Bremerella alba: one gene and its partners. The main gene of each other region encodes a partner of the protein of the gene in region 3 in a complex. Links are inferred from orthologs where the notes say so. Each region holds a gene or a part of one and is shown on either strand. Other genes may lie near its edges.

Region 1 (7,378 bases), on a different replicon or contig from region 3:
GCAAGGGCCGCCGACCTAGTTTCATCAGCGCGGCAAAACCGGAAGAGGCCAACGCGATGTACCAAGCCTACGTGCAGCAAATCCGCGAGCAGGGACTGACTGTCGAGACGGGTATCTTTCAAGCCGACATGAAGGTCCACCTGGTGAACGATGGACCGGTGACGTTGATGCTCGATAGCCGCAAGATTCTTTAACGCTGGCTGAGATCACGCTGTGGAACAAGACTACCGCTGAATGAGCGGTGGTTGTTCGGTTGCGATCTGCTGTGTGGGTACGGCTTCTGTTTCTTGGTGATGTGGATGGAACCGGTAATGTTCCATCATGATCGGATCACCCACAGCGACAACGACTAATACGATAAGTTTGCTATAGGTGGATACATTCGACCATAGGCTTTTGCCATACCAGAACTTGATAGCCGTGCCGAACGAGCTTTTAAATCGTATCCGGGCCCCCTGCCATTGAACCGACCATATTTCGTCGAGAATCAGGTGGACCATGAAGCCGATGAAGACGGCCGCACTCTTGAAGATGCGAACGTCGAGGTTTTCGCCAGAGACCACGATGAATGCCAATAGACCACACGAAATGGCCGCCGGAATACTGTGCCACATGCCGCGATGCACGGTGTAGCGTTTGAAGATCTCGGCCACGCCGAAACGGATGGTGATATAGACCAACGCACCGGCCAACGCGATCGCTTCGGCGCTGAGCCCCATGTGTTGCCAACGATCGACCATCAGCATGGGCACGACGGCTGCTAAGACGTTGCTTGTTTCGCGAAGGGGTCGACCAGAGCCGGAGTCTAAGTCTGGCAAAATACCAGCCAGGCTGCATAGGCCTGCACCGAGCATGCACGAGATGATCCGATTCGGCTCAGGCGTATCGAGTAGAAAGTAGCCTGCGAAGCCAACGCCAACGCCGACTGCCGTGCTGGTCGAAATGTGCGTATTGAAATCGGCCATGGATCCCCTGCCTCAAAAAACTTTTAGTGCGCCCCCCTGCCAGTGCATCGGCGCGCGATAGGTCGTTAGTTCGGCACTTGTACCGGAAGGATACGTTTAGTTTCCAGAGCATCTTTTCAACGCCCGCTAGCAGCATGAGAAACTGACCTTCGGATTTCCACGTAACGTTCGTATACTCGTGCGACTTCTGGGGCGAAGTTTTTTTGGAGCTATGGATAGCGAACAATGGTTGCATACGATTTTCTCATGCTGGCAATCCTCGGAGGAGCAATCCTGTGGGGTCTGTACAAAGGCATGGTCTGGCAAATTGCTTCGTTTGCTTCGCTCGTGGCCAGCTACTTTATCTCGATGCAACTTCGCGAGCCGGTCGCCAACGCGCTGGGGCTTCAGCCACCATGGGGAAACCAGGCCGCGATGCTGGGTTTGTACATGACGACTTCGTTGGTCATCTGGGTCATCTTCTCAATGGTCAACAAGACGCTGAAGAGCTTTGAACTCAAGAGTTGGGATCGCCAGGTCGGTGCCGGACTGGGGCTCGCCAAAGGAGTGCTGCTGTGCATCATCGTGACGATGTTCGCCGTGGCATTGACCAAGGATGATAGCCGCCAGCAAATCGTTCAGTCGAAGTCTGGTTTCTACATCACCAAGGTGATCGACAATCTGCAAGGCGTGATGCCGGCCGAAGTGAACGAGGTCGTGGGGCCATTCATTGAACGCTACAACCAACGCATCGACGGACAGAATCCCGAGTGGTTCGCCGACACCGGAGCCGGTACCAGTGGTGGTGATGGCGTGGCGATCGACCCAGCCAATTTCAACCTCCAGAGCGAGTTCCAGAACTTCCAGAATAACGTGCAGGATCGGATTCAAAATAACATTCAGAATCAGGTCCAAGAGCAAACAGGGCAGTTCCAGAATTTCGTGAATCAGACGATCGATAATCCACAAAATGCTCAGTCGAATTGGCAGCAGTATTCCGGCCAGGCTCAGCCGCCGCAACAGCCAGGATATTATCCACCGCAGATGAACATTCCGGCGCCGCAGCAGCAGGGCGGCAGCTACTATCCGCAGTACTCGCAGCCGCCACAACAAGCACCGGCTCCGATGCAGAACGGCCAGCCATATTACCCAACGCAGCCACGGTACTAAGAGCCGAACTGGCAACGTCAGGGCAGAAGCGGTCCAAAACCGGGAAATACACAAAACCCGGTAAAAATAGGCCTCGAACCGCACATAACAAACATTATCGGACGTTGCAGTGGGGGTTCTATGGAGACTGGGTTATCCGTCTCCTTCGTCTGATCAGGCCCTACTCTCTCATGAACTTCGTTGCCATCGCTGCGAAGATCGTCTCTCAGGATCGCTTCTCGTCGCCGCGAAGATCGACGGCCGACTCCCAGGTCCAAACGCCATCGGAAAGCGTCTCTTGGCGCGTTCCATTTCGAAACGAAAAAGCCGCCGCGAGATTGCCTGACGACAGCTTGATTGGGTGATGAATTTCGTTGCCAAGTTGGCTTCGATAACAACTACAGAATCCACTTCGAGACTGGCCCGTTCAACTCTGGTAAACTCGTGGGCTCTGTTCCCACTAACGAAACATTTCCTTAGTTCATGCCATGGCTAAATTCTTAAACACTTCCGGTATCACGTACCACTTAGAACAGCTCATCAAGTCGACAAAAGAACGCTTGGTGATCATCAGTCCGTACCTTCGGCTCAGCGATAAGATCCGTGAGCTAATTGAAGATCTCGACAGATTAAAAATCGATATTCGACTCGTGTATGGGAAAAACGATCTCCATCCCAGGGAGTCTGCATGGTTGGAGTCGTTGACCTTTGTTCGCTGCAGCTTTTGTAAGAACCTTCATGCAAAATGCTACCTGAACGAATCGGAAGCTATCATCACTTCGATGAACATCTACGAGTTCTCTCAAGTCAACAACAATGAAATGGGAATCGTGTTCAATCGAGATGACGACCCAGAGCTTTTCAAAGACACTTACGATGAGGCCCAGCGACTGATCCGCATTAGTGATCAAGTCAAAATCAGTGTTGAGCTAATCGAAGCAGAAGTTGTCGAGGACGATCCGATAGCCGAGGCGAACTCTCTCGCGAAACAGATCTCGACAAGCCAACTCGCTAAGCAATTAAAGCGACCTTCCAAAGCTCTGTTTTCCGAATTGCAAGAGAAAGGTTGGATCGCACGAAATGATAACAATTGGGAGCTAACTGATCTCGGCAAACAAAAAGGTGGCGAGGTGAAGAACAGCAAACGTTTTGGCGACTACATCACTTGGCCTCAAAATGTATCGCTCGACTAAAAAATGAACATAGTCTTTCGAAACGAAAAAGCCGCCGCGAGATTGACTGGCGACGGCTTGATTTGGTGATGAATTTCGTTGCCAAGTTGGCTTCGATTTAGCTCGCCGGTTCGGCTTGAGCGGTTTCTGTTTCGCGTTCCAGGAACATGCCCATTTGGCGGAACTTGCCGTAGCGATCTTCGACCAGTTGGTCGGTTGGTTTGGCGATCAGTTCGTTGACCGTTTTGACGAGATACATCTTCAGGCGAGCTGCCATTTGATGATGGTCTCGGTGGGCTCCGCCGAGTGGCTCTTCGATCACGTCGTCGACGATTCCGAACTTGGGAAGATACTTCGAGGTGAACTTCAGGGCCTCGGCAGCTTTGGCTTTGAACTCGTGGCTCTTCCACAGGATGCCGGCACAACCTTCGGGGCTGATCACCGAGTAGTAAGCATGCTGAAGCATGGCCGTGCGATCGGCGACGCCGATGCCTAGTGCGCCGCCAGAGCCACCTTCGCCGATGACGACCGAGATGATTGGCGTCTTCAGACGCGACATGGCGAACATCGAATCGGCGATCGCCATGGCCTGGCCGCGTTCTTCGGCGCCGATGCCTGGGTAGGCGCCCGGCGTGTCGATGAACGCGATGACCGGCAGGTTGTACTTCTCGGCGAGCTCCATCTTTTCGATCGCCTTGCGGTAGCCTTCAGGATTGGCACAGCCGAAGTAGCACTCGCTGCGTTCCTTCAGGTCGCGTCCTTTGAAGTGCCCGAGGAACATCACCTTGTGCTTGTCGAGTTTGGCGAAGCCGGTTCGCAGTGCGCGGTCGTCACCAAACTTGCGGTCGCCGTGCAGCTCGACGAACTCGTCGAAGACCAGGTTCAGGTAGTCGGCCGACTGAGGCCGCTTTTGGTGACGGGCAACTTCCACGGTTTGCCATGGCGAGAGATCGGCGTAGATCTCGCGCATCGTATCGGTGAGTTGCTTGCGGACGCGGCGGATCTCGTCGTGGTGTTCCGGTGTGTCGCTTTTCTCGGCTTCAAGCTGTTTCAGTTTGTTCTCGAGGGTTTCAATCGGCTGTTCGAAGTCGAGATAGATCGAGGTGCTCATGAAAGCTTTCAGTGCTCCAGGCAATTAATGGGATAGAACGCTTGGCGAAACTAGGAATCGCCAGACGCCGAGGTGGAATCGTCACCGCTGGCCGCGGCCGCTTTTTCTCGTTCAACGAGTGCGGCTGGCTTACGGGGTGGAATATTGTAAATCTTGGTGCTCTTCAACAGTCGCACGACATCGGTCATCGTGTCGGGCCGCTTTTTGGGATCCTTCGCCATCAAGCGTTCGACCAGCGAAGAAAAATCTGACGTGACGTTCTCGCTGGCAGCTTGCAGCGACGGAATACCGGCACGCAAATGTTTATCGAGTAGGTGATCGGGACTGGTAGCCGTATAGGGCAACTTGCCACTGATCAATTCAAAGATCGTACAGCCAAAACTATAGATATCGGCGCGGTCATCTAATGCTGCACCACGTATCTGTTCTGGTGACATATAACTGCGGGTACCTTGGACGTTGCCTTTGACTTTCGATCCGCCAAAGAGCTTGCCGAGGCCGCTCTTCTTTTTCTGCGCGATCGAAAAGTCGATGAGCTTAACGTTGCCTTCGGTGTCGAGCAGATAATTGTCTGGCTTCACGTCGCAGTGAACCCAGCCTTGCTCGTGCATGTAGCCGAGGCCTCTGGCTCCCTCTTCGATGATCTTGGGTGTCCAGTAGGCGAGCTCTTCTACGCCTTCGCGAATGGCCATCTTCATGTTGCGCGAGATGGCGAATTCCAGGACGAGATAGGCGACACCGCGGAAGTTGTCGAACTCGTAGACATGAATGACCAAAGGATGATCGAACTTGCCGGCGACGGTGAACTCGTGCTTCAGCGAGTTGATCTCGTCCTTGTCGCGAATGTAGTTCTCGCGAAGTGTTTTGATGACGACCCGGCGATTGTCCAAGTCATGGATCGCTTCCCATACCTGGCACGTCTTACTGGCGCGCAGCATGCGTATCAAGCGGTACGGACCGATATAGTTTCTTCCTGCGGTAGACACCGATGAGATTATCCGTGAGGAGGATTTGCCCCTATTTGTCCCGAAAGTCTATCGGATCGACAGACGTCTTAATCTTACCCTAATCAAAGGAGTTTCAAAAGAGCGAACTACCGGCACATCTACCGTAACCACAATGGTTTTCCAGGGTTAGACTACTTCACATCCATTTCGGCGAAGCACTTCCTGATAGATTTCGCGCAGTCTGCGGGTCATTACCTGGTGCGGAAAGACCTGACTGCACCGCTGTCGCCCTTCTTCTCCCAGCTTTTCGCGGAGTTCAGGATCGTCGCACAGTTGGATTAGCGCGGACGTTAATTGGGCCGTATCCCCTGGCGGAAGCAAGAAACCGGTCTCCATGGTGGACACCACCTCGCGTGCCCCGTCGATATCGAAACTGACGGCCGGCTTGCCACTTAAAAGCGCTTGCGGAAGTGCGCGGGCCAGCCCTTCGCGCAGGCTGGTATGCACGAGAACATCCATCGCCGAGATATACTTCGGGATGTCACTCGGGGGTACCAGGCCGACGAGAATGAAGTGATCGGTCAGCCCTGCCTCGGCAATCATTCCCTCAAACTTCTCGCGCAGAATTCCATCTCCTACGAAAAGAAACTTGGCCTGCGGGCACTTAGCGACGACTTCTTTTGCCGCCTGAATTACATACTCGTGCCCTTTCAGATGAAACAGCCGAGCAATCTTGCCGATCACCACATCGCCGGGCTGAATGCCGAGTTGCTGGCGAGTTGGCTCGCGCAGTCCCCTGCTCTCTAGAAAGGGTTCGACTTCCATGCCGCTGTAGACGGTGACGAACTTTTCGCGCGGCGCGACTTTGGCTTCGACTAAGAGATCGGTCATCGCATCGGCCACGCTGACCAGTTGGTGACACTGGCTAGATGCGTAGCGCTCGCAGGCAATGAAGAACTTCCGCGCGAGCGTCGATTGATAGGGATGAAACGGAGCGCCGTGCACGGTGTGAATGATGGCCGGTACCTTTAACGCCGTGGCGGCCCTGCGCCCGAGCATGCCCCCCTTCGCGCTATGCGTGTGCACCACTTCAGGCTGAAACTTTTTGATGGCCGCTTTGACTTCCTGATAGCCTCGGCAGTCGGTGACCGGATGAATGTTCCGCACGAGGTTAGGCAATGTTTGCACCGGCACCCCTTGGGCGTGGGCTTGCTGCAGCAGGTTACCTTCGGGGCCTTCGCTCGGTCCGGTAATCAGCAGAACGTCGTCACCAAACTCTTGAACCAGATCCAAGCAGTTGTAAAGCGTGTTCTCTTGCGCGCCGCCAATGATCATTCGGGTAATCACATGAGCAACACGCATGGGATGATTGGCTTTCAAGAAAGATTCAGTGGTGCGGAGGGTAATGGACCTGAAGCAAGTATAGTCCATGCGCCGGAGCCGTCATGCCGGCTTGAGACCGATCGCACGAGGCGATGATTTCGGCCATGGAATCGGCGGTGCGCCTCCCCTGCCCTATGTCGACCAGCGTGCCGGCGATAATGCGGACCATGTTGTACAAGAATCCAGTGGCTTCGACTTCGATGAAGATCTTCGCGCGTTCGTCGGCGTCGTGCACCGTCACGGTGGCATCGAGCATCGTGCGTACGGTCGATTGACGCGGCGAGCCGGTGGATTGGAACGTGGCGAAGTCGTGCTCGCCGATCAATGCCTGGGCGGCGGCCTGCATCGAGGGGACATCAAGGATACGTTTGACAAACCAGGCATGCTTGAGCGAGAACGGATCGTTGATGCGGCCTGGCTGCAGGACGTAGCGGTACCGTTTCGAGATGGCATCGTTGATCGGTCGAAAGGTGATCGGCACATCGCACGCGTGCCGCACAACGATATCGTGCGGGAGCGTGGCATTGAGTGCTTTGCGGAAGACGTCTGCTGGCATCTTCGACTTCGTATGAAAGCTGGCGACCTGTCCCCAGGCGTGCACGCCGGAATCGGTTCGCCCGCTGCCGGAAACGTGGACGTCGTCTTGCGCGATGCAGTTGATGGCCGCTTCGA
Region 2 (7,429 bases), on a different replicon or contig from region 3:
TCGGCACCGAACTCCATCAAGTTCGAGTAGCCGTTCATGATCCCCAGGACTTCGATGCCAGCTCGCATAAACGAGACAGCCGCGGTCGAAATCACAGCATTCGCAGCCGGTGCCGGGCCGCCGGAAAAGAGGATCGCGACACGCTTGAAGTTATGTGCAGGCTGTTCAGGACGGGAAAGGCTGTTGGCCATGATCAAAATCCATAGGGGAGTCGAATGCAATAAGTTGTCTGAACCGCTGATTTTATGCGTTACGCCGTTGTTTTCAACCTGCGTAAATTAACGGCGGCCAGGGGAAGTGGTTGCGGGGACATGCCTAACGATAGAACGCACGTAACGGGGCGTTGCTTTGCTTAAAATGGATATCGTGAGGAGCCGTCAGCTTGCAAAGTGTTTGTCGTCGGTTGAGCCGCGATTAAGCGACCCATCACCTGGGTTTTATTTACCTGAAATCGTAGCGGAATGGACCTCCGCCAATTCCTCTGCAGATAGGGCTCGCTTATAAACGGCTACCCCGCCCAGCTTTCCGCCGAAGCCTTGTTTGAGCATTGGTTTCTCGGCCTGGGGATAGTGGGGCCAATTGGGCAGGCACTGGCGAGCCACGGTGAAATCGGCTCCGTCCTTGCCGCCCTCGAAGATCGGCTTGTTCCAGGGAAACGGGTTGTGGCCTGGGTGCTCGTCGAGTTTGCCGTTGACGTAGACGCGGAGGAACTCGTGATCGTAGGTGTAAGCGATCATGGTCCACTGCCGTTTGGGAAGCTTGGTCTGGCCAGAAGCGTACGAGAAGCAAAAAGGCTTGCCGGGGGTCGCCCCGCCCACGTCCGATGCGTAGCCGTGCGTTTGATGTTTGGCAGGAATGCGATCCATCGTTTCAAAATTGGTTTGACTGCCAGCACAGGTAAACAAAGCATACTGCCGCTTTGCGTCGCGTTCGTTCCACATGCCGGCGATGTACTGCCAGTTGGCGTCGCTCTCGCGCTGAATCCAGGCGATGATCGTGACTTCGTCTTTGCCGCGAAAGTTCAATGCTGGGCAATCTTCCCGCGGTAGTAGCAGCCATTGTCCTTGGCGAATCTTCAGGCTCGTGCCGAAGATACCGTCTTCGGACTGTTCGATGGGGCCATTCTGAGGTTTCAGAACGTAAGAATGGGGCCCGCTGCTGGCGTAGCCATCGGCAGTTTGCTTCTGAAAGTCCCAGAAGCAAACCAGGCCCGGTCGGTCTACCACCGAGGGTGAGACCTCCTGAGCGGAGGCAATGGAAGCGAAACCAAAGAACGCGACAAGAAAGAACAAGCGATACAGCATCGTTTCAAGTAGGCCAAAATGGGGAATGAAGTCGGGTGGCAGGTTACGTCGTTAGTAGGAGATTGTAACCTGTCTGTCGCTTGAATTCCCGCTTACTTCACGATTTCGTCCCGTAGGCCATCCATCTTGCTCGCTTCGGCTCCTTGCGGGGCTTTAGGCCACGGGGTTTCGCCTGGGGCCCAGTCTTTAGGCTGCGTCGCACGGACGGCTTCGACCTTCTCGATCAGCCACTGAGGGACGTCCGCTTGCTCTTCGGCCCCGTAAACGTACGGCAGCGGCGGATCCATCAGCAGCGGCTTGTCGCCCAATGGCGGACGTTCTTTGCCGACCACGTCCAGGCGTTCGCTAAGCTCGGCCACCAGTCGTGGGTGCTTGATCGCGATGTCGGTTTGTTCTGACGGATCTTCTGCAATGTTGAATAGCATGTCCCCCATCAACTTAAAGTCGCCACGGCGAATCGTTGGTAGCCGGACGCTGCCAGCGACATCGTAAATGATCTCGTTGCGAGGGCTCTTCTCGCCAGAGAAAAACGTCTCGGTCATGTCCAGCCCGTCGATAGGCCTCTCTTGCTTGTGGTTACCGCCGGCCAGGGTGATGAACGTCGGAAAAAAGTCGGCGATGAAAACCAGACCATCTTGGGTGGTGCCGGGGGCAACATGGCCAGGCCAGCGAATCACGCACGGCTGACGAACGCCTCCTTCGAAGGTCGTGTTCTTAGTACCGCGAAACGGCGTGCTCAGTTCTTCCAGCACAGGGCCATTATCGTTGGCAAAGATGAAGAGCGTGTTCTCCTTGAAACCGTTCTTATCAATGGCCTGTTCAATGCGACCTACTGCTTGATCGAGACTTTTCAGCATCGCATCACGAATGGCAAGCGGGTCATTCGGGTCTCCCTGAAAACCAGGAGGCGGATTCAACGGGCCATGGACCGCATTGAACGCGACGTACATGAAGAACGGTTCGTCGTTGCCCTGGCGAGACTCAATGAGGCGTACCGTTTCATCCGCGATCAAATCGGTGGCATAGCCTTCTTCGTTGATGGGTTGCTGATTGCGGTGCCAGTCATAGACGGCATAGCGGGCCGGCGCGTTGTGCACAATCGTTTTGGTGTAATAGTCGATGCCCCAGGCATAGTGACCGTACTGATAGTCAAAGCCTTGCCCCATCGGCAAATGTTCGGGTAGCCACTCGCCGAGGTGCCACTTGCCCAGCAGGGCCGTGAAGTAGCCAGCGTCGTTCAATGCCTCGGCGACGGTACGCTCGTTGGTATCAAGGGCATGGATACGCCGGGTTGGTTCTCCGCTTTTGGTGTGGGCAAGCTCTAAGCCCAGCTTGGCGAGATAACTTGGCTTGCCGAAGTCTTCGGTCCGCCAGTCGCTCCAAGTTCGGAAGGCATATCGACCGGTAAGAAATGCCGAGCGGGTCGGGGCACAGACGCTATGCGTGTAGAACTCGTTGAGCCGCATCCCTTCGTTCGCCAGCTTGTCCATGTTAGGCGTGAGCGATGTTTCTTCCGGCTGATTGAAGCCCGGTTGATTCCAGCCCATATCGTCGGCCAGCACGAAAACAATATTAGGCCGGCTGCCTGGGGTATCGGCGAAGGTCGTGTTCGCATTCAGTAGCAAGGACAAAGCGGCAAACAGCAAGAAAAGCAGACGAGGGATCATGAACAACACCATAGCTCGACTAGATGAGATGGGGATCAGCGAGACGCTCATTTTCGCAAGTTCAGTGCGAAATTGAAGACAAAACTCACAGTGCAATGGAGAATTACCGCGAATGGAAGCGTGCGTTACACCCAATTGCCGATTTGGTAGAAAAACGACGGCAATTGTTGCAAGGGCAGGCGAAAAGAGGCCTGCCCGGTAACGCGACTTGCCAATACAAGCCGCGCGTTGGCTTTGTTAAGAAAACCAGGTTCGTTCCACAAACGTGGTGTCGATCTTCCCTTCCGCAAACGCAGAATGGTTGAGGACCTTCTTGTGGAAGTTGGCGGTGGTTGTAATTCCGTCGGTGCGGAGTTCATCGAGTGCCCGTAGCATGCAGCGAATCGCTTCCTCACGCGTGTTGCGATGCACGAGCAACTTGCCGATCATCGAATCGTAATGCGGAGGCACAACGTAGCCGCTGTAGACGTGCGAGTCGAAACGGACGCCGGGGCCGCCGGGGACGATCAACTGATTGATCTTACCTGGGCATGGCATGAAGTTTTTGTCGGCGTCTTCGGCATTGATTCGGCATTCGATCGCCGCGCCTTGCAGCTTGATGTCCTCTTGTTTCCAAGGGAGCGGTTCGCCACAGGCAACTCGGATTTGAGCTTGGATCAGGTCGATACCGGTGACCATCTCGGTGACGCAGTGCTCGACTTGAATTCGGGCGTTCACTTCGATGAAGTAGAAGTTCTCGTCCTTATCGACGATAAACTCGACAGTCCCGGCATTCTGGTAATCGGCTGCTTTGATCATCCGCACGGCGGCCGCGCAGATTTCGTCGCGTGTCTTCTGCGAGAGGTTCGGTGCGGGGCTTTCTTCAATCAGCTTCTGGTGCCGACGCTGAGTACTGCATTCACGCTCGTACAGGTGGACCGCATTGCCGTGATGGTCAGCGATTACCTGAACCTCGACGTGTCGCGGATGTTCGACGTATTTTTCGATGTACACGCCTGCGTTGCCGAATGCGGCTCCGGCTTCGGTTTGAGCCTGATTGAGGGCATTTTTCAGCACCAAATCATTGGCTGCCACACGCATGCCGCGGCCACCACCACCGGCGGTCGCTTTGATGAGAACCGGGAAGCCGATCTCGTGGGCGATCTTTAAGGCCTCGTCTTCGCCTTCGATCAGACCAGCCGAACCTGGCACGACCGGCACGTTTGCCTCGCGTGCCATGGTGCGAGCCGTATTTTTATCGCCCAGCTTTGACATCGCTTCGGGCGTGGGGCCGATGAAGTCGATGTTACAACTGCGACAGATGTCATTGAACTCGGCATTTTCTGCCAGGAAGCCATAGCCAGGGTGAATCGCTTCGACGTTGCCGACTTCAGCGGCGCTGATAACGCGATCGATCTTCAAGTAGCTTTGGGCACTCTTAGCGGGACCAACGCAATAAGCTTCGTCGGCCAGTTTCAAATAGGCAGCGTCACGGTCGGCTTCGCTGAAAATAGCGACCGTTTCAATGCCTAGTTCTTTACAGGCACGAATGATACGAAGGGCGATCTCGCCCCGGTTGGCGATCAGAATGCGGTTGTACATGACGTCTTGGTTCCTCGCTGCTTGGACGCGAGGCTAGATGAGGAACGAATTAGCCCTGTGGATCAACCATGAACATTGGCTGCCCGTATTCGACCGGTTCTTCGTCCTTGACGAGAACCTTGACGATCTTGCCGGACATTTCGGCTTTGATCTCGTTGAACACTTTCATCGCTTCGATGATGCAGACAACGGAATCATCCGAGATGTGATCGCCTACGCGGGCAAACGAATCGGCATCTGGCTTGGGCTTCGAGTAATAGGTACCCACCATCGGGCTCTTGATGGCAACCAGGTGAGAGTCAGCCGCTGGGGCCTCGCTACCACCTGAGGCTACTTGGCCTGGGGAACCCGCGGGTGCTTGCGCAACGGGCATCGGTGCGGCGTGCATCGGTGCCGGAGCGGCATAAATCGGAGGCTGACCACCTCGCTTGAGCGAGATTTTCTGGTCGCCTTCGCGAAGATCGAGTTCGCTCAGGTCGTGCTGCTTCATCAGTTCAACGAGCGAGCGAACCGTCTCGACGTTGAAAACTTTGCTAGAAGTCGATTTGGAATCGGACATTCGTTCTCTCCCACGGGATCATCCGCTAGGGGAATATGGTCGAATTGTATTTTGGCAAAGCTTTACAGCGTAAGGGATAACGGTAGGTGTCGTCCAGATGGGTACCCACCGGGAGAAGATTTGACAGGCATCTTCAGCATAAGGGACAATTAGCGCCCTTTGCGGGACAAATTGGGCCGGTTCACCCACCTGAACAGGCAATTTCCCTTTGACTCGGTCAGATTTTTACGTGAACACTACCTTCGTGAACGCTTGAATAGCCGATTACACCAAATTGATTGCCGGCCATGAGTGATTTTCAAGGTCCGACGCTCGAAGACCTGCAAGGGGAATGGGTTTGCGTCAACTTTGGCAACGATGGGCATAAAGTTCCTTTCTATGTTCCCTGGTTCAGAAAACCGCGGATCGAGTTTGAAGGCTACTGCTATAGGGCATTCGATGGCGATATTTGCCTGGAGCAAGGGCGTTTCGATATCCGACGGGGTGTCCAGTACTCGCTTCTCGATCAATTGATCGAGTATGGAGAGCACCACGGCAGAGAGCATCGCGGCATCGTTCGCTGGGTCGGCGATCAGCTAGAGCACCTGCAAGGGCATGTCGGTTACCCACGACCAGATGGGTTTCCCTATGGGAAAGGCTTTAGATGCCACTATGCCCTTTTGAGGCGAAAGCGGTAGTCCCGCCATCGCTCGGATGAATGATTGCTACCAGCCGTTTGAAAGATGAGTCTGTCATTCGGTTGTCGAAATCTTAAATTTGGCCGCCAAGCGTTTCGCCGTTTGCAGACGTTTTTCCGTAAGCTGGGATGTCTCGGCCGTTACTCGGCTAAGTAGTTCATCATCCGCGAGTTCCGGGGAACCAACCCCGAACGGAGGGTCGGGGGCATATTGAATCGCAAGTTCAATCCCTTTGGCGACTTCCTCTCCACGAAGTAAGGCAGCCACACGAAGAGCGCCATCAATCCCTGACGTGAGACCGGCCGCACTTACCAGATTGCCATCGATAACGACCCGCTCGTGGGAGGTCCGCGCGCCGAAATATTTCAGCAGATGGAGTGAAGCCCAATGTGTCGTCGCGGAACGCCCTTTGAGCAGTCCGGCTGCTCCACAGATTAACGAACCGGTGCAGACAGAGAATGTTATTTTCGCCTGGCGAGCTTGCTTGGTGATGAAGTTAAGTACGGTTTCATCTTCCATCAACTGCTCTTGCCCGGGACCCCCAGGCACCAAAAGCACATCCATCGGAGCCGCTTCCGAGAAGGAGGCGTCCGGTACGAGCTTAAGTCCTAGCTGATCTTGAACGACCGTTGGGGTTTTCCAAAGAAGTTGAATCGAACTATTGGGGAGGCGGGCAAGCACCGAAAAAGGCCCCGTCAGGTCGATCTGATCCATGTCCGGAAAAACGATCGCCCCTATTCGCAGCGACTGGTCAGCCGGCGTAAGAAATTCTTTCGACATACTTGTTGGGTCCGTCACGAGATTCTCCGTATCACTTGCCATAAACACCGCCGATTGAAGTATATACGGCTCTAAATCGAGATCGTCGCTTCCTCAAACGTCTTCGGCACGCTCGTCAGCACTTCGTGGCCGTCCTTGGTAACCAGAATGTCATCTTCTATCCGTACGCCGCCGAAGCCGGGGAAGTAGATGCCTGGTTCGACGGTGACAACCATGCCCGGCTCCAGGGGACGATTGCTAAGCGAGTTCAGCCGTGGTGCTTCATGGATATCTAGGCCGATGCCGTGCCCTAGCCCGTGGCCGAATTGTTTTCCCCAGCCCGCTTTGGCAATGATGCTGCGCGCCGCTTTATCGACGTCGGACATGATGACGCCTGGCTTGATTTTGTCGATGGCCGCCAGCTGGGCTTTCAGGCAAGTCTCGTACATCTTGCGCATTTTCGCCGGGACCTTGCCATAGAAGAGGACCCGTGTCAGATCGCTTTTGTAGAACTGGTAGTCCGCGCCCCAGTCGATCAATACGAAGCTGTCTTCTTCCATCTTGACCATGCCAGGCGTCCCGTGCGGACGGGCTGCCCGCGGACCAACGCCGACGATCGGAGTGAAGCTGGTCCCACGACCACCGTTGCGTTGAATCTCGTAAGTCATCAACGCTTCGAGTTCTTTCTCTGTTTGCTCGCCGCGAAGACCGGCTTTCAGGACGGCAAACGCTTTCTCCGCGAGAGACACGGCTTCGCGAATTTGGACGATTTCCCCTTTGTCTTTGATCTCGCGCAAGTCTTCCACGAGGCCATTGAGTGGCTTAATCTCGACTTTGGGAAGCTTGGCTACCACTTTGTTGAATAGCTGAACCGTCATCGAC
Region 3 (7,430 bases):
TGATCTCCGACGACAACGGTCGACGCTATTCGACCGTCTTTACCTTCGAGACCAGCCTTGCCGAGAAGTTCGGGCAAACAGATCGCTCGTTTATGAGTGGATTCGGCTTGATGGAAGCGTCCAAGCCGACCATTGCGGCCAGCCCGAAAGAAGAGGAATCGGAGGAACCAGAGTTGGTCTCAGCGAAAATTGAATCGGTTGAAAAACGCTAATCAGCGTGACCGGAGCGTACAATGATGAGGGGCGTTGCTTGACCTCGCATGGTAGCATCTTGCTCCCGGCCCCTCTTCACTGTTTGCTGGAGAGAGGGACCCAGAGGAACCGCTCTCCCCTCGTCTGCTGAAAGGCCCCAACGTGATTGTCCGCCCCTACAAGTTGCCCGACGATGAACCGAAGCTGTTTTTAATTCAACAGTCGGTCCATGCAGCTCTCTCAGGCGATCTTGCTTCGCACTGGGGCAACGGTCCGTTCGCCCCTTTGGTTCACCCTGAGGTAGTCTGGCCGGCCATCTTTCATCACGACGATGGCTGGATACCAGTCGACAAGTCTCCCCCGATCGACCCGAAAACCAAACGCCCCGTTTCGTTTCTCGACTCCCCGGCCCCTGACTCGCATGCCATCTGGACGAAGTCGATTGAGTGGGCAGGGCGGATCAGTCCGTTCGCTCAATACTTGATCGCCGAACACTTCATGACCCTTCGCGAGCACAGCGAGTCGGCCGAAAGCAAAGCAGGCCAGACCTTCATTCACAAATACGAAGAGCTGTGCGAAACCTGGCGAGATAACTGGGAAAAGCGTCACCCACAGTGCACCGACGAGGAAGAGAAGCTGGCCCTGGCCCAACTGCGTTTCTTCGACTGGTTCAGTCTTTGGATGTGCCTGGATGCTCGCAACGAGGTTTACACCTTCGAGCAAACACCGGGCAACGTCCCGCTGACGGTCGATCCACAGCCCAGCGGCAGCATCCTGACATCTCCCTGGCCCTGGACGGTCGATCGCGTCCACGTGGCCGTAGGAGGCTATCTGGTGCCCGATCGAGACTATGTCGACACAGATGACCTGCTAGTCGAAATGAACGACTGGTGCCGTATCGAGTGGGAATTTGCACCCAAGTAGAGGGGCGGCGCAACGCAAAAAGCCCTGACGAGTTCGCCAGGGCTTTTGCTTGATTCATGTGGTCGCGAAAGACGACTACTTCTTCGCGTCTTCTTCCTTGACCTTCTTCTTCTTCTTCATCGCGAGCTTCACGACCTTGGTCTTGGGCAGACCGATGGGCGAAGTGGTCTCTTCGTTGAAGTCCCCTTTGGACCTCATCTGAGCGATACGTTCGCTACGCTTCAGCACGCTGCGGGTCGAAATACCACCCCGCTTCACTTTTAGGCTCTTATCGATGGTCACGGTAACTCTCCTGATTTATGCGTTATCAGGCGGAATACGGGCAATCCGCCGGGTATTCTATCGCCTAGGCGACAATTTTGGATCGAGTGGAAACGCATCATGATACCAGAGGCCGCAGGGGCGTCAAGGCGTAACTCACCCACCTATTGGGCCACTTCCACAGCAATTCACGACAATGAAGGGGGATCAAGGATCTAGGTTTTTGCCCCTGGGCCTAAGGGCCCAACCGGCTAGGCGTCTAGTCGCTTGATTTTCTGCAGAGCATTGAGCAGATCCCGGGTTGTTTCCGGCCGGTTACGAGGATCACGGTCAATACATGCCATGACAAGCTCACCTAACTCGCGATTGAGCTTTGGGCGATGGTCGAAAATGCTGCCTGGCGGGACCGAATCGTGGCTTAAGGCATCGCGGCCGGTCCCTTCTACGCTGACCCATGGCAATTCGTAAACCAAAAGCCGAAATGCAGTTACACCCAGCGAAAAGATATCAACGCGCTGATCGGTGGGGCGCCGCCGCACAATCTCGGGGGCCATGTAATTCGGAGTTCCCGTTCGATTGCCTGGGGCCATGAACTGTGGCTTAGCTGGCAAGGTAAGCCCGAAGTCGATGAGTTTGCACGAACGGCAATCCGGAGAGGCGATGAAGTTGCGGGGGCAGATGTCGCGGTGGATGTAACCAGACTCGTGAACGCAAGCCAACGCATCGGCCATTTGACGCAACAGCACCAACTGCTTCCCTTCCAGCATCGGATCGCGGTCGACAATCAGCGCATTGAGCCCTTTGCCCTCTAAAAACTCCATAAGCAAGTACTGCTGTCCAGAGGTCACCATGCCGTGTTCCAGCGTCCGTACGATGCACGGATGCGTCAGAGACATGGCAATTTCACCTTCCTTGGGGCGCGTCAGCCCTTGGAAGCGAGAATCGAAGAACTGCTGCTTTTCCAGATCGAGAATCTTCAGCCCGAGGGTTCGGCCGGTCGAGTGCTCGCGGACCTTGTAGAACTCGCTCATCGTCCCAGAGACGGCTTCTCTCAAGATTGAGAATCGCGAGGCGATATCAAGCTTGGGCTGGCCAGAGAACAGCGACGTAAACTTCTTGAGCAGGCTCATCGGAAAAAGAGACTCGCGCGATCAGGGAACAAACTTGAAACGATACTTCAAATTTAGGCCCCTGAACGGATTTCGTCCGACAAAATTGGCGCATCAATCGCCAAAATCGACGTCGCTTGAGTAGGTTTAGCCTGTCTGTTCCGGTGCCTCTAACCCCCACTTTAAGCTGGCATGCAAAGTGGCACAAGACGATCCATCGTCGAGCGTGTTGCTGGGGTATAAGGCAAACCGAGGCTATTTACCGCAGTAATCGATCGACCGAGCGATTTCGAGCTTCAGCTTGTTTCGCGGAACGATCCGGTCCACAAACCCATGCTCCAGCAAAAACTCGCTGGTCTGGAACCCTTCCGGCAGATCGATGCGAATGGTTGCTTTGATCGTTCGCGGACCGGCAAAGCCTACCAGGGCTTTCGGTTCAGCGAAGATCAAATCTCCTAAGGATGCGAAGCTGGCCGCCACGCCACCCATGGTGGGATTGGTCAAAACGGAAATAAACAGCCCGCCGGTCTCGTGGAACTTAGCCAAGGCTGCGGTGGTCTTGGCCATCTGCATGAGCGACAAAATGCCTTCGTGCATCCGGGCACCACCTCCGGAACCGCTGATGATGATCAACGGCAAGTCCTGAGCCGTCGCTCGCTCGATGAGGCGGGTCAGCTTTTCACCAACGACGCTTCCCATGCTGCCCATAATGAACGCACTGTCAGTCACACCGATGGCGACCCGTCGCGCACGAATCATCCCGCAGCCCGTCAGCGCCGCTTCTCGCAGGCCGGTTCGCTTCTGCTCGGCCACCAGGCGGTCGGCGTAAGACTTTTTGTCCTTGAATTCCAACGGATCGAGCGAATGGAGGTTCGTATCCCACTCTTCGAAGGTGCCGGTATCGAGAACCTGTTCGATCCGCTGCTGAGCGGAAATCGTCCAGTGATAGTCACACTCAGGACAAACGCCAAGCAGGTGCTCGGCTTGCTTGCGGAAGATGACGGCCTGACAGCCGGGACAGCGTTGCCACAGCCCTTCTGGCACGCCACGCTTCTTGGGCTTGCCAGATTCTTCGGTTTGGGAAACAAGTTCCGAGGAGACGGATGCCATGTTCGATGCCTCGACGAGGGGAGTAGTCGGTGAAGTAGTTTCGCCCGTTTCAGCCACTTGCTTCTTGCCAGGCTTAGACTTTGGAGACGACTGCGTTTTTTTCATACTGGATCAATTCCCACCATCCACATCGACGTTCGGCCTGCCACAAATCGCCAAAGGCGGTATGCAGGATCTCGCTGCGAATGATGGATGCCAGAGGTTCTGGGGCGACTACAATCACGTTGCCGTCACCTTTTTGATGCTTTTTCCATATCTTGTCTAGTGCGTTCTGGACACGCAAGCGCACCTCGCCCAGGGTCTCCCCTTGGGGGGGACAGACCGCCTCTGGGTTTTCCTGCCACAATCGGTAGACCGTCGGCTGGTTCTGCTTGACCTCGGTAATCAGCTTTCCTTGCCAAAGACCGGCGTTCAAGTTCGCCAGACAATCCAAATGCCTAATCTTCTTACCCAGGACATGGGCGAAGGTCTCGGCAGTCTGCTGACATGCCTGACAGGGGCCACTGTAAATGGCTTGGACGGCCAAGGCCTGAAGTTGTTGAACCATCTCCGATGCCTGGCGTGTCCCCTCTTCGGTGAGAGGAACGGCAAGACGACTACGAATGCGACCCTGAAAGTCGTATTCCGTCTGCCCAGGTCGGACGAGCACTATGCGTAACATGGTTAAGCTGTTCTCAACTAGGTCGAAACTTGGGCGGAACGATAGAGTTGATCAATCGCTACACCGTAATCCGATTGATTGAAAATCGCTGACCCGATTACCAGGAGATCAGCCCCGGCTTCGGTGCAAGCCTGAACCGTTTCCAGGTTCACGCCTCCGTCGACTTCCAACAGAAGCTCAGGAGGACCGACTTTTCGCAAAGCTTCAAGCTTTTCCAGCGCTACAGGATTGAACGCTTGGCCACCAAAGCCTGCATTCACACTCATGATTAATATCAAGTCGGCTGTGTCCACAAAGGGAAGAACTCGCTCGACGGGGATATCGGGGTTAATGGTCACCCCCGCCCCACAACCCAAATCCTTGATCTCTTGCAGGACTTTGGCTGTGTCGATTCCAGTTGCTTCCTCGTGAACAGTGATAATATCCGCCCCTGCTTCATAGAACTGTCGGATATAACGCTCTGGATTCTCAATCATCAAATGGACGTCGAGCGGAAGTTGTGTCAACTTACGAAACGCTGCCACAATGGGCATTCCGTAAGTGATGTTGGGGACGAAATTTCCGTCCATTACGTCCAAATGAAGTGCTTGCACGCCAGCAGCTTCCAGTCGCTCTACCTCACCGCGCATATCGCTAAAGTCACACGATAGCACCGATGGCAGAATGAGCGGAGACTGTTGGCGAAGTCGCGCGAGATGCGAACGACGGGACATGCCAAACCTTGCGTCGGGGGGATGAATCACTTCCGAGGAAAACCACTTTGGTATTCATTGGACGATACTCACTAAGTATCGCGGAAGCGAGTTTAGGGGCAACTTGAACCCCTCAAATTCGATGGGTCGCATTGTACCAAGCAGATGTCGGCTCGTCAGCCGCCAAACACAAGCATCGCCCTAAGCACCTACAACAAAAAGACTTGCGGCAACGCGAATTCCGCTAGACACCTTCTTAAAACGAGCACGTATCTCGATTTCCACACTTACGGCTGCACCTGGTCGGCTTCTGTCTTAATCATCAAGCGATTGCGGTTGGGGCAGATCATCGAGCGAGGTTAGCCCGAACAATTGCAAAAAGCGTTCGGTGGTGGTGTAACGTTTGACCCGCTTCTCTTCCGGATCTGGCTGCACCCGAAGCAGCCGACGGCGCACCAACTGCGTAAGGATTGGCCCGCTCGGTTTGTTCCGCATTTCGTCTACTTCTTCGCGTGTGGAACCTTGGTTGTAGGCCACCAGCGAGAGGACATCGATCGCCGGCTGAGACAGCTTGGCCTCACGGACTTTGCCGTAGAATTTCTCGCGCAAAGGGCGAAACTCGTCACGAAGGGCCATACGATACGTTCCGCCGACGGCCGTAATCGCGTAGGGGCATCCTTCCGCTTCGTACTTGCGGTTGAGCTGCGAGACCAGGTCGTCGATTTCGTCTGCCTGAACGCCACGCATCACCGAGGCGGCTTTTTCAGCCGTCAACTTATCATTCGACGCGTGCCCTACAAACAAGATCGCTTCCAGGATGGTCGTCGGAGAAACCTCGCAAGGATCGTCTGCTTCCGCTTCATCGGCCAAGCGAGAAATGGCTTCGGCGGTCGATTCATCCTCCGGCGCCGATTCCTCCTCGGGTGGCTTCTCTTCCTGAAACGGCACCGGGCGATTGCCCAAAGCTTCGGCGTAAGTCTCTGACAAACGATCTAACGAAAGCCCACCGTCGTCGGCATCGTCAGCGAACATGGCAGAGAGATCGAATTGTTCCTCATCGTCGGTCATAACCGAACTATATCGGGCAAACCAATGGAAACCAAGATGAAAGGGGACGCTTTAGCCACCGAGGGCAGAAGTATACGAACCACCGATTACACGGATGGCCACGAATAAGAAGAGGAGAGCAGGGCCCCTTGAGCGACGCTTCGGGTGACTCAGAGATTTATCTCTGAGTCGCCACAGGCCACATGCGGCTAAGGCATTGGGCATGAATTAAGTGGCATGCCGATCTCATCTTCCAACTCTGTCCATGATCCGCTTGTCGGCTTCGCCGACCCAGAGATGAATCTCTGGGTCACCCCTATCCCGCTAAAACCACAGCCCGAAACTTCTTCCCCAGCAGAGTTTATCCGTGCAATCGGTGGCGAATCCCTCTTCGAAACAAAGCTGGCCACGCGTACGTGGCCAGCTATCGACATCAAGTTGTTCCGCAGTGCTTACCAGCGTTTGGCAACTTCCTGCTTCATGAACGTCAGGCTGTCTTTGGCTAGTTGCAGTTCGGTGTCGAACATCTTCCGCCAAATTTTGGTGGCGGCGGCAATTTCCGGCAGGGCCAGGCCGAACGCTTCCACGACCATCCAACCGTCGTACCCGACTTCCTTCAGCGTGTCGAAGTTGGTGTCGAAATCGATGTGCCCGCTACCAGGCGTGGCGCGGTTGTTTTCCGAGATGTGCACGTGCGTCAGCACATCGGAACAATCGCGAATGGCCTGGGCGATGTCCCCTTCTTCGATGTTCGCATGGAACGTGTCGTACATCATCTTGCAGTTAGGATGATCGACTTCACGCACGAACCGGGCCGAGTCCCTATGAATGTTCAAGAGGTACGTTTCAAAGCGATTAAGCGCTTCTACGCCCAACATCACGTTGACGTCGCCGGCATGTTCGGCAACTTGCCGCATCGAATCGACACCCCATTTCCATTCATCTTCGGTTGGGCCGGCACCACTGAAGATACCGATCGCCGAGTGATACGGACCGACCAACGTTTCCGCTCCGAGAGCCGCACAGCAGTCGAGGGTCTTCTTGTTGAGCTCAACGCCCTTGGCACGCACCGACGCATCGGAGCTGATCGGGTTATCTTCTTCGTTGCGAACGGTCACGGCGGTGCAGGCCAAGTCCATGGCTTTGAGCTTCTCGCCGTACTTGGTCCACTTATCGACGTCGAGATTGAACAGTGGGATCTCCACCCCGTCATATCCCATGGCCTTCAACTCTTCGACGACCGGCAGCAAGCTGTCATCGGGATCTCCGGACCAAAGCAACAAGTTCATGCCATATTTCATCGACGGGGTCTCCTGGTCTTTATGAAAAACATTGAAGGGCTGTTACGTGGAATGTGCGGTCAGCAAGACCGCAGACGAGGCCCGTACGTCTTGGCGAAGCTCTGGCAAGAGCGTCGCGAACGTGTCAGGCAAA

What was found. Proteins that work in one complex are often made in the same cells at the same time.
Region 1: the proteins of accD (region 3) and HOV93_RS14725 are in contact, whole or in part, in a solved structure (PDB 8UXZ), measured with the Escherichia coli proteins. The link is inferred for Bremerella alba from one-to-one orthologs.
Region 2: the proteins of accD (region 3) and accC are in contact, whole or in part, in a solved structure (PDB 8UXZ), measured with the Escherichia coli proteins. The link is inferred for Bremerella alba from one-to-one orthologs.

What each region holds. Positions count from the first base shown.
Region 1 is NZ_JABRWO010000008.1:116,621-123,998, forward strand. Bases 2,381-5,209 are described here. They hold HOV93_RS14725 (acetyl-CoA carboxylase carboxyltransferase subunit alpha), read right to left. Parts: upstream 4,377-5,209; coding sequence 3,384-4,376; downstream 2,381-3,383. Other genes in these bases: HOV93_RS14720 (phospholipase D family protein), read left to right, coding at 2,582-3,286; HOV93_RS14730 (serine/threonine protein kinase), read right to left, coding at 4,427-5,209. Outside these bases: dtd (D-aminoacyl-tRNA deacylase), read left to right, coding at 1-194; HOV93_RS14710 (metal-dependent hydrolase), read right to left, coding at 225-965; HOV93_RS14715 (CvpA family protein), read left to right, coding at 1,191-2,114; more of HOV93_RS14730, read right to left, coding at 5,210-5,362; HOV93_RS14735 (glycosyltransferase family 4 protein), read right to left, coding at 5,510-6,703; tRNA pseudouridine(38-40) synthase TruA, read right to left, coding at 6,711-7,378. UniProt on the Escherichia coli protein: Component of the acetyl coenzyme A carboxylase (ACC) complex. First, biotin carboxylase catalyzes the carboxylation of biotin on its carrier protein (BCCP) and then the CO(2) group is transferred by the carboxyltransferase to acetyl-CoA to form malonyl-CoA.
Region 2 is NZ_JABRWO010000008.1:289,604-297,032, forward strand. What follows is about bases 2,381-5,260. They hold accC (acetyl-CoA carboxylase biotin carboxylase subunit), read right to left. Parts: upstream 4,553-5,260; coding sequence 3,209-4,552; downstream 2,381-3,208. Other genes in these bases: HOV93_RS15455 (arylsulfatase B), read right to left, coding at 2,381-2,971; accB (acetyl-CoA carboxylase biotin carboxyl carrier protein), read right to left, coding at 4,602-5,111. In the rest of the region: HOV93_RS15445 (6-phosphofructokinase), read right to left, coding at 1-191; HOV93_RS15450 (LamG domain-containing protein), read right to left, coding at 438-1,292; more of HOV93_RS15455, read right to left, coding at 1,397-2,380; HOV93_RS25880 (hypothetical protein), read left to right, coding at 5,399-5,788; HOV93_RS15475 (DJ-1/PfpI family protein), read right to left, coding at 5,843-6,568; HOV93_RS15480 (M24 family metallopeptidase), read right to left, coding at 6,640-7,429. UniProt on the Escherichia coli protein: This protein is a component of the acetyl coenzyme A carboxylase complex; first, biotin carboxylase catalyzes the carboxylation of the carrier protein and then the transcarboxylase transfers the carboxyl group to form malonyl-CoA.
Region 3 is NZ_JABRWO010000004.1:52,152-59,581, forward strand. Bases 1,670-4,550 are described here. They hold accD (acetyl-CoA carboxylase, carboxyltransferase subunit beta), read right to left. Parts: upstream 3,597-4,550; coding sequence 2,742-3,596; downstream 1,670-2,741. Other genes in these bases: HOV93_RS07930 (serine/threonine protein kinase), read right to left, coding at 1,670-2,507; HOV93_RS07940 (histidine phosphatase family protein), read right to left, coding at 3,670-4,257; rpe (ribulose-phosphate 3-epimerase), read right to left, coding at 4,275-4,550. In the rest of the region: HOV93_RS07915 (hypothetical protein), read left to right, coding at 1-212; HOV93_RS07920 (DUF3891 family protein), read left to right, coding at 355-1,116; HOV93_RS07925 (small basic protein), read right to left, coding at 1,192-1,398; more of HOV93_RS07930, read right to left, coding at 1,629-1,669; more of rpe, read right to left, coding at 4,551-4,970; SMC-Scp complex subunit ScpB, read right to left, coding at 5,265-6,017; HOV93_RS07955 (sugar phosphate isomerase/epimerase family protein), read right to left, coding at 6,449-7,297; HOV93_RS07960 (hypothetical protein), read right to left, coding at 7,340-7,430.